One region of the Blastococcus sp. SYSU D00813 genome, then DNA from elsewhere that is predicted to be linked to it. Evidence: riboswitches for the same ligand, from Rfam matches in the RefSeq annotation. Region 1 holds a riboswitch; each other region holds the start of a gene.

What was found. Region 1 has a riboswitch for cyclic di-AMP ahead of ACI8AX_RS19270 (NlpC/P60 family protein). Riboswitches for the same ligand answer to the same signal wherever they lie in the genome.
Region 2: it holds a riboswitch for cyclic di-AMP, as region 1 does, so the genes downstream of both, ACI8AX_RS08840 (C40 family peptidase) here and ACI8AX_RS19270 (NlpC/P60 family protein) in region 1, are expected to answer to the same signal.
Region 3: it holds a riboswitch for cyclic di-AMP, as region 1 does, so the genes downstream of both, ACI8AX_RS09735 (C40 family peptidase) here and ACI8AX_RS19270 (NlpC/P60 family protein) in region 1, are expected to answer to the same signal.

What each region holds. Positions count from the first base shown of each region.
Region 1 is NZ_JBJGZX010000036.1:16,286-19,546, reverse strand. It holds gene ACI8AX_RS19275 (M48 family metallopeptidase) at 1-809, opposite strand, end outside; gene ACI8AX_RS19270 (NlpC/P60 family protein) at 956-1,948, opposite strand; cyclic di-AMP (ydaO/yuaA leader) riboswitch at 2,076-2,249, opposite strand; gene ACI8AX_RS19265 (hypothetical protein) at 2,450-2,755, opposite strand; gene ACI8AX_RS19260 (NlpC/P60 family protein) at 2,824-3,261, opposite strand, start outside.
Region 2 is NZ_JBJGZX010000009.1:120,506-123,766, reverse strand. It holds gene ACI8AX_RS08855 (glutathione-independent formaldehyde dehydrogenase) at 1-114, shown strand, start outside; gene ACI8AX_RS08850 (NAD(P)-dependent oxidoreductase) at 162-902, opposite strand; gene ACI8AX_RS08845 (DsbA family protein) at 901-1,584, shown strand; cyclic di-AMP (ydaO/yuaA leader) riboswitch at 1,805-1,902, shown strand; gene ACI8AX_RS08840 (C40 family peptidase) at 1,937-3,118, shown strand; gene ACI8AX_RS08835 (xanthine dehydrogenase family protein molybdopterin-binding subunit) at 3,156-3,261, opposite strand, start outside.
Region 3 is NZ_JBJGZX010000010.1:145,578-148,838, forward strand. It holds gene ACI8AX_RS09725 (DUF3817 domain-containing protein) at 1-85, opposite strand, end outside; gene ACI8AX_RS09730 (hypothetical protein) at 185-814, shown strand; gene ACI8AX_RS09735 (C40 family peptidase) at 784-1,884, opposite strand; cyclic di-AMP (ydaO/yuaA leader) riboswitch at 1,920-2,011, opposite strand; gene ACI8AX_RS09740 (hypothetical protein) at 2,368-2,565, shown strand; gene ACI8AX_RS09745 (YhjD/YihY/BrkB family envelope integrity protein) at 2,640-3,261, shown strand, end outside.

The sequences.
Region 1 (3,261 bases):
TCGGGGAGCCGGGTCAGCAGGGTGTCGTAGAGGACGATCCGGCGGGTGCTGCCGAACCCGGAGACGTAGGCGTTCAGCGACGTCGTCCGCCGGGAGGCGTCGGACACCAGCACGTCCTCGACGGGTGTGCCGTTCTCGTCGGCCAGCTCCAGCAGGTCCGTGCGCAGCTGTCCGGCCGGCAGCGGCTCGAAGCTGTTGAACGCCGGCTCGATGACCACCGGGTAGAGGAAGGACCCGACGACGACGAGCGCGGCCGCCGCACCGGCGGCCCAGGCCCACCACGTGCGCGGGGCCCTGCGCACCAGCCAGACGAGCACGAGCAGCCCCAGGGCGGTCAGGGCCGCGTCGATGGCCAGCGAGACGACGACGTCGCGCGCCCACAGGGGCCAGCTGCGGGTCGACAGCCCGTACCGGTGGCGCACCACCTCGCCGTAGACGCTGATCGGCAGGGTGACCAGGCGGCCCACGGCGCTGAGCGCCAGCGTGCCGAGCAGCACCTGCCAGACCCACCCGCCGCCCAGCGGCCGGGCGACGGCCTGGACCAGCCGCGCGCCGAGGCGGGTCAGCCCGAGGACGGCGGACACCGCCAGCCCCAGCACCAGCGAGGCGAGCGACGCCGGGCGGATGGCGCCGGCGAAGGCCTCCGCCCGCTCCACCACGGCGGCCGGGAGGCCGGCGCCGGGGTCGGGCGCGGTGGCGCCGCCCGGCAGGGCGGGCAGGAGGGTCCAGGGCGTCCGCAGGACCACCACGAGGACGAAGGCCGCACCGAGGACGACCGCGGCCACGAGCGCGGCCCGGCGGGCGGACACATCCCGAGCTTAGAAGAAGGGCCCCGCTGCCCCTCACGCCTGGCGAGCTCGGCGCGGCCCTCTGCACCGGGGCCGAAGGGACCGGGCCGGTGACCCCCGAGGGGTCACCGGCCCGGTCCTGTCGACGCCCGCTGCGGGGCGCCGGCTCAGACGATGCGGCGGATGGCGGTGATCCCGCCCATGGAGTCGACGCTGACCACCTTCACCGGCTGCCCGGAGGTGGAGGCGTGCACCATCTGGCCGTTCCCGATGTACATCGAGACGTGGCTGACCGGGCTGTAGTAGAAGATCAGGTCGCCCGGCTGCATCTCGCCCCGCGAGACCGAGGTGCCCATCTGCGACTGCATGCGGCTGGAGTGCGGCAGGCTCACGCCGGCGGCGGCGTAGGCGTACTGCGTCAGGCCCGAGCAGTCGAAGGAGTTCGGCCCGCCGGCGCCCCACACGTAGGGGTCCCCGACCTGGGCCAGCGCCGTGTCGACGGCGACCTGCGCGGCGGCGCTGTTCGCCACCGGGCGGGCGACCGCGGCCGGCGCCACGGCCTGACCGGTGTGCGCGGCCTGGGCCTGCTGCACCTGCGCCTGCTGGGCGGCGGTCAGCTCGTCGTACTGCCGCTGGTAGTCGGCGATGTCGGACTGGAGCTGGTCCTCCTGGGCGCTGAGGTCGTCCAGCGTCTGCTGGGCGGCCTCCTCGGCCGACTCGGCGTCGGCCCGGGCCTGCTCGGCCACCTCGGCAGCGGCCGAGACGTCGTCCAGCACACCGGTGGTGTGGCCGGCGATGTGCTCGAGCATCGCCAGGCTGCTGACGAAGTCCTCGGCGGACTCGCTGGTCATCAGCAGGTCGAGGGTCGCCAGCCCGTCGTCGGCGCCGGTGTAGGCGCTGCGGGCGACCTGCCGGATCTGCCCGTCGAGGGAGTCCAGCTGCGCCTGGGTGGTCTCGACCTCCTGGCGGGCGGCCGCGGCGGCGAGCTGCTGCAGGGCGAGGACCTCGCGGGCCTCGTTGACCTGCTCGGAGACCGCCTCGAGGCGGTGGCTGGCGTCGGCGACCAGCTGGGCGGCCTGCTCCGGGGTGGTGGCCGCCTCCGGGTCGGCGGCGGCCGTGCCCGGCAGGACGGTGATCGTCAGGGCGGCGGTGGTCCCCACGAGCACTCCGCGGCCGAGCCGGCGGGAGCGGGTGGGACGGCGGTTCCCGGACGGGAGACCGGGGTGGAACTGATCTCGTGCATGCCCCAGGGCAGGGCGAGGCGTCGCCACGGTCGGCGGCTCTCCGTTCTTCCTCAGCAACCGCCTACCGAGTTAGCTGACGGGTTCGGGCTGGGAAGACGTGCCCTATCTCTGCGCGCCGCGGACGGCGCGTGCACACCGGCATGCCGGCGCACACGAGAACTCACCCCAGTGCTGCGGTGGGTCCCCGGCTCACCTCGGTCCCGGGCGCCCCGTGGTGGCGGCGCCGGAGCCTGCGGTGACTCGGCGGTGTCCGGCCGAGGTCACCCCGCGCGGGGCGACGACCACCCGGTCGGACGCCGGACACGGTACGGACGTGATGCAGAAGTGACAAACGGGGGGTGCGTGCGTTGTGGGAAACAGCACGATCAGCACGCTCGCCACTCCGGTGCGTCACCGTCCCCGGGTCCCCCGGACCCGTCAGCCGATCCGGCGGTGGTCGCCGGACGCGTCGTCGGGCCCCGTCCGGTGCCGCAGCGGGGGCACCAGGCCGCCCTCGGCGAGCGCCCGGACGGCACGGCGCTCCACCTCGTCGAGCTCCACGACCACCCCGGCCTGGGTGGTCGCCGTCACGGGCTCCTCCGCGGGGGACGCCGGACGGCGGGTCATCGGCACCACGGCCGGATCCGTGCCCTGCCAGCCCGGCGGGGCCCCCAGCAGCACCGTGACCACGCAGTCGGCGCAGCCGGTACCGCGGGCGGTGCAGGTGTCGCAGTCGATGAGCATGGCCGCTCTCCTCCCGGTCCTCTCGTCGGTCAGGCGCGACGCTAGGCACGGCCACCGACAGTTCCGGGTCAGGTGCCCGCGTACTCCCAGTGCCAGGGCTCCTCGCGCCCGTTGCCGGGATCGGCCCACGTGGGGTGCAGCCAGCCGAAGCGGCCGGCGTTGGCCACCATCCACCGGTACTGCGGGGTGCCGAAGTCCTGGATGCCGCCGCACAGGTCGACCGCCAGTCCCCAGCCGTGGTTGCTGGTGCCGGGCACGGCCGCCAGCGCCGGCTTCTGCCCGTAGAGGCGGACCTGGCTGGCGTAGGTCCGGTAGGAGTCGGTGATGCAGATCGGCGAGCCGAACGCGGCGGCGTAGGCGGCGTCCATCGCCCGGTAGGCCGCGGCCGCGTCGCAGCGCAGCGAGTGGGCCGCGACCCCGATCTCGCACAGCGCGCTCGGCGGGATCAGGCCGTTGGGGTACCCGCCCCACGACCGCGCGCCGTCGAAGCTCGGCGGGTAGACGGT
Region 2 (3,261 bases), on a different contig from region 1:
TGGATCGTCAGCCACGAGCTGCGGCTCGACGAGGCCGTCGACGGCTACCGCCACTTCGACGACCGCGCCGAGGGGTGGACGAAGGTCCTCCTCCATCCCGACCGCTCCGCCTGATCCGCGCCGTCCCGGGGGTCCGGCGCCACGACCGGACCCCGGGACGGTCAGCTCCCGGGCTCGAGGCCCGTGACCAGGGCGGAGAGGTCGACCACGTGCGGGTCGGGCAGCCGGTCGGCGGCGGTGTCCATGGTCTCCAGGACGGCGGCGGTGAGCCGGTCGGACAGGCCGACCGCCTGCAGGGCGGAGCGGATCAGCCGGGCGTCCTTGGCGGCTCCGGTCAGGCCGAAGCTGACCGGGTAGTCGCCCTCGATCATGAGACCGCCCTTGAGGTGGGCGTAGGGCGTGTCCAGCGGGCCGCCCTCGATGGCGCGCAGGAAGTCCGCCGGGTCCAGGCCGAGCCCGCGGGCCAGCGCGACCGACTGGGCGACGCCCGCGGTCACCATGAACAGCCAGGCGTTGCCGGCCATCTTCATCCGGCTGCCGGCGCCGGCCGCGCCGAGCCAGAGCGTCTTCGAGCCGAGGGCGTCGAGCACCGGCGCCAGCCGCTCGCGGACCTCCTCCGGGCCGGACGCGAGCAGCACGAGCGCGCCCTTCTCGGCCGGCTCCCTGGTGCCGAGGACCGGGCAGTCGACCAGCACGAGGTCCAGCTCGCCCGCCAGCTCGACCGTCCTGTCGGCGCCTTCGATGCCGACGGTCGACGTCTGCAGCCACACCGTGCCGGCGTCCAGCACCATCGTCAGGACGACGTCGGCTCTGGCGACCGCCTCGTCGGGTGAGCCGCCCGGCGCGAGGGCGCCGCAACCACGACGTGCACCGCGGCCGCCGCCGGGTACGTGCGGCCCCATGACCGTCGACGTCGCGCCCGGGACCGTGGCCGTCTACACCGATGTGGTCTGCGCCTGGTCCACCGTGGCCCTGCACCGCTTCTACGCCGCCCGCTCGCGCCTCGGCCTCGACGACGCCGTGCGCGTCGACCACCGGCTGTTCCTGCTTGAGGACGTCAACTCCTTCGCGATCCCGATGCGGATGCTGAACGCCGAGCTGCCGGTCGTCGGGCAGCTCGAGCCCGACCTCGGCATCACCCCGTGGCAGGGCCAGCCCTCGGACTGGCCGGTGACGGTGCTGCTGGCGAACGAGGCGGTGCACGCGGCCAAAGCACAGTCGCCGGCCGCCGCCGAGCAGTTGGACATGGCCCTGCGCCTGGCGTTCTTCCGCGACAGCCGGTGCATCTCGATGCTGCACGAGGTCGTGGACGTGGCCCGCGGCTGCGACGCGGTGGACGCCGACGCGCTGGCCGCCGCGCTGGACGACGGCCGGGCCCGTGGACCGATGATGGCCGACTACCGGGCGCACGCCGGCGAGGTGCAGGGCAGCCCGCACTTCTTCCTCGCCGACGGGTCCGACGTGCACAACCCCGGCACCGAGCAGCACTCCTCCGACGCCGGCTACCCCGTGGTCGACGCCGACCACCCGTCGGCCTACGACGACCTGGTGCGGCGCGCGGCCGGGGCGGCGCAGGCCGGCTGAGTGCCGGTCCGCTGCCGTCACGGTGCCGGGCACGGCGGCTGCCCAGCGTGACGAACGCGCGCTGCCCGGCCGGCGGAGACGTCCGGATCCGTTCCGCGACCGGGCGGGTCGTCGTCGGCCCCGCCTAGCGTTCCCCGGGTCCGGGCGGTGCGTCCCGTTCCACCAGGAACAGCCGGCCGGGCGCCGCCGAACCACCTCCCGGCAGCCGGCCGGGCGGAGGACCGGGGACCCACCGCAGTCCCGGGGTGAAGCACCCAGCGGCCCGGCCGGGCCGCGGTGCCGGGCGTCTTCCCGCCCGAACCCGTCAGCTCACCCGGTAGGCGGCCGTGGAAGAGAGGAACACCGCCGCCCCATGGCGCCCTCGCACGTCCCCGCCCGCCGGCTCCCCGGCACCCGCACCCTCCTCGCCCTCGCCGCCGCCGGCGCCCTCGTGGGGACCCCCGCGCCGGCGCTCGCCGCTCCGGACGATCCCGCGCCCACCACCTCGCAGGAGGCCGGCGCGCTCCTCGCCGCCCGCGCCCACGACCTCGAGGTGGTCACCGAGGACTTCAACGAGGCCCGCGAGCGGCTGCGCGCCGCCCAGTCCGACGCCACGGCCGCCGCCGGGGCGGTCGCCGCGGCCGAGTCCGCCCTCGCCGACGCGCGGGCGCAGGTGCGGGAGGTCGCCCGCAGCGTGTGGACCGGCGACCCGCTGGGGGCCGCGGAGGCGATGCTCTCCAGCGGGTCGGCCGACGAGCTGCTCGACCGCCTGGGCACCCTGCAGACGATCGCCGACCACAACAACGGCGTCCTCGGCGAGGCGGTCGCCACCGACGAGGCCGCCACGGCTGCGCGCGCCGAGGCCGACGCGGCCGCCGGCCAGGCGCAGTCGCTGCTCGACGAGGTCAGCGCCCAGCAGGCGGACCTCGAGGAGCAGGTCGCCGCCTTCCAGGCCGACTACGACCGGCTGGTCGCCGAGGAGCGCGCGGCGCGCGAGGCCGCCGAGCGCGCTGCCGCCGAGGCGGCCGCCCGGGCCGCCGCGGAGCAGGCCGCGGAGGACGCCGCGGAGGCCGCCGCCGAGCAGGCCGCCGGGGAGTCCGCGGATCCCGCGCCCGCCGAACCCGCGCCGGCCCCCGCCCAGCCGGCGCGCCCGGCGGCCCCGGCCGCCGCGCCCCCGCCGCCGGTGTCGGTCCGGGCGCCGGGCGCGGCCGCGCAGGTCGCCGTGGACACCGCGCTGGCCCAGCGCGGCGATCCCTACGTGTGGGCCGCGGCGGGGCCGGACTCCTTCGACTGCTCGGGACTGACGTCCTTCGCCTACCGGGCGGCCGGCGTCTCGCTGCCGCACTCCAGCCGGATGCAGTCGCAGATGGGCACACCCGTGTCGCGGGCCGATCTCCAGCCCGGAGACCTGGTGTTCTTCTACAGCCCGGTCAGCCACGTGGGCATGTACATCGGCAACGGGCAGATGGTGCACGCCTCGACGTACGGGCAGCCGGTGCAGATCGCGTCGGTGGACTCGATGGGCGGCTACAACAGCGCCCGCCGGATCGCCTGACCGCCCGGGCCGGCCGGCACGCAGCCGGCCGGCCCGGTCACGGCAGGGCGCTCAGCACCTTGTCCAGCGTCACCGGGAGGTCGCGGACGCGGATGCCGGTGGCGCGGTGCACCGCGTTGACCACCGCCGCCGCCGTCCCGGTG
Region 3 (3,261 bases), on a different contig from region 1:
ACATGCCGGCGAGCAGCCCGACCCAGGTCAGCGCCTCGGCGACGGCGACGGCGCGGAACAGCTGGACGGCGGTGCGCGGGTTCATCGGCTCCCTCTCGACGGCGACAGGCCCTCCGTCTCCAACGGCCGACGGTGCGGCAGGGTCCCCGCCGGGTGCTGTGACGTGCGTGGCAGGGTCGGCGGCGTGCGGGGACTGGCGCGGCGGGAGTTCTGCCTGGTCCTGCTGCGGCGGATGGCCGACGTCCGCCCCGACCTGGTGGCCGAGGCGCTGCCGCGGCTGTCGGCGACCCGCGGCGCGGCGCACGCGGCGCACACCCGGTGGCAGGCCCTGCACCACAGTCCCCGTGCGCCCCGCGGCCTGGCGCTGCGGACGGCGGTGCTCGGCCCGCCGGACACCTGCGTGCCGCGGCGGCACGGCGACCTCGAGCTGGAGCTGCGCCAGTGGCCGCTGCCGCTGTGGCCGCAGCTGCGCTGGCGGGTGGTCAGCGGCCCCGGCGGCGAGGTGCTGGACGAGCAGCTGGTCCGCGGCCCGGGCTCGGGGGTCCCGGCCGCCCGGCCCGACCGGCTGCTGGTCTGGCAGCACGTGGTCGACGACGTCGCCGCCGTCCCGGGCGCCTCGCACGTCGGCGCGCAGGCGCCGGCGCACTGGGAGGTCGCGCTGCCCGACGGCCGCCGCGCCCGCTTCGTCTGGGGCCTGCTGCAGGCGGTCCGGGAGCCCGGGGCGGCCTCCCTGCAGGGGCCCGCGGCGAGCGTGCGAGCCGTGGGGGACAGGGAGGCCCTTGATCAGCCGGCGAGGCGGCGGGCGCCCGCGTAGCCGCCCATCGAGTCGACGCTGGCCACCTTGACGACGTCCCCGGACGTCGGCGCGTGCACCATCTGGCCGTTGCCGATGTAGATGCCCACGTGGCTGACCGGGCTGTAGAAGAACACCAGGTCGCCGGGGCGCAGGTCGGCGCGGGACACCGCCTGGCCCATCTGCGACTGCATGCGGCTGGAGTGCGGCAGGCTGATCCCGGCGGCACGGAAGGCGAACTGGGTCAGCCCGGAGCAGTCGAAGGCGTTCGGACCGCCGGCGGCCCACACGTAGGGGTCGCCGCGCTGCGCCATGGCGGTGTCGACGGCGATCTGGGCGGCGCCGCTGCCGGCGACGATCGGCCGGGACGGCGCGGAGGCCGCCGGCTGGTCCCGCTCGTCGCGGCTGGCGGTCGTCTCCGCGCCGTGGGCGGCGGCCGCGGCGGCGAGGGTGGCCTGCTGCTCGGCGGCGGTCAGGCGCTGGAAGTCCGCGCGGTACTCGGCGATCTCGGCCTCGAGCGCGGCCTGCTGCGCGGCGACGGCGTCGTAGGTCCGCTGCGCCTCGGCGGCCGCGGCGTCGGCGGCGGCCCGGGCGGCCACGGCGGCGTCGCCGGCGGCCACGGCCGTGGTCAGCAGGCCGCTCTGGTGGTCGGCCACCATGCCCAGGATGCTCACCTGGTCGATGAACTCCTCGGGCGAGTCGCTGGTCAGCAGCGCCGCCAGCGACCCGCCGGTCTGGCCGGTCCAGGCGCTGCGGGCCACGCCGCGCACCTGCTGCTGGGCGGTGGCGACCTGCGCCTGGGCCGCGTCGGCGGCGGTCGTGGCCTCGGCGGCGGCGGCCTGCAGGGCGAGGAGGTGCTCGCGGGCCTCGTTGAACTGCTCGGTCACCGCCTCGAGCTCGTGACCGCGGGCGGCCATGAGCTCGGCGGCCTCGGCCGCGGTCTCCGGCTCCTCGGCGCCCGCGGGGGCCGGGACCAGCGCCACACCGAGGGCGACGCCGACCGAGGAGGCCAGCAGGAGGGCCCGGCGGACGACGGGGGTGCGGCGGCGGTGGTGCGGGCGCGCGGGGAAGGCACGCTCAGGGGTCGCCATGGTCCGGCGGCTCTCCGTTTCTCCGACGGCCGCCTACCGGGTTAGCTGACGGGTTCGGGCGGGAGATCGCCCGGTGCACGCGGTGGCCCGCGGGCACTGCACCCCAGGACTGCGGTGGGTCCCCGGCCCGGCCTCCCCCGGAGGGTCGGCCGGCTCGACGGCGTCCGCGGGGTGTCACCCAGGTCGGTGACGCTGCGCCCCGTCGAACACACAGACCGTAAGCGGCGTTATGGGCACGTGACAATCACCAGCGTGTAATTCGTTCGCTCACCGTGAGCAACCGGATCCGTTCCGACACACCGCAGGGGTCGGAGCCCAGGCTCGCCGACCGCCTGACCTGCGCGGATCCCCGACCCGGCGCCTCCGCGCCCGCCCGGAGGACGCCGGAGGGGCCCGCGTGACGCCTGCCACGGCCACCGGCCGGCCCGCGCCCCTCGTCCGCGCCGGGGTTTGCCGGTGCGGCGGCCCGCGCACTCCCGGGGCATGCGCATCACCCGACGGGCACTGGCCCGCCCGCTCGTCGTCCTCGCGATCGCCGGGTCCCTGACCACCGCGTGCAGCAACAGCGGCGGCAACACCGACGTCGACCGCAACGAACAGGAGTGCGGCACCGCGGAGAACAGCGGCGACTGCGCCGAGACGGAGGGCCCGCCGACCGCGACCACCGAGTCCGAGGGCTGAGCACCGCACGCTCCCCGCTGCCCGCGGGGGCCGCGTGGACCCGCGGCCGGGTCTCTGCGGAGCTGCGCTTCCTGGTGGCCGCCGTCCGCGACCGGCTGCGCGGGCGTGACCTCGCGCTGATCGGCGCCGGGCTGACCTTCTACGCCGGGATCGCCGTCGTACCCCTGCTGCTCGTGGCGGTCCGGCTCACCGGGCTGGCGGTCGGCGCGGCGGAGGTGGAGCGGCTCACCGGCCGGCTGACCGAGGTGCTGCCGGCCGAGCTGGGCGCCCGCGGCGTCGTCGTGGACCTGGTGGACGCCGGCCTGGGCATGGACCTGCTGGGCTTCGTGCTGGCCCTGCTCCCGCTGTCGCTCTACGGCGAGGGGCTGCGCCGGGCGCTGCTGCGCTTCAGCGGGCGGCACGACACCCTGACCGGCTGGCGCGGCCGGCTCCTCGGCCTGCCCCTGGTCGTGGCCACCCCGCTGCTGCTGCTCCCGCTGCTGCTGGCCGCCGAGGGGATGGCCGACCTGGGCGCCCGGGACGGCGTCGGCGCCGCGATCGCCCGCTTCGCGCTCGGCTACTACTCGGTGCTGTTCGTGCTCACCGTGCCGCTGGCCTGGGGGTTCCGCGTGGTCGCGGCCGGGCGGATGCGGTGGCCGGCGCTCGTCTCCGGCTCGCTGTTCACCGCCGCCTGCCTGTCGGGCTTCCTGCAGGGCT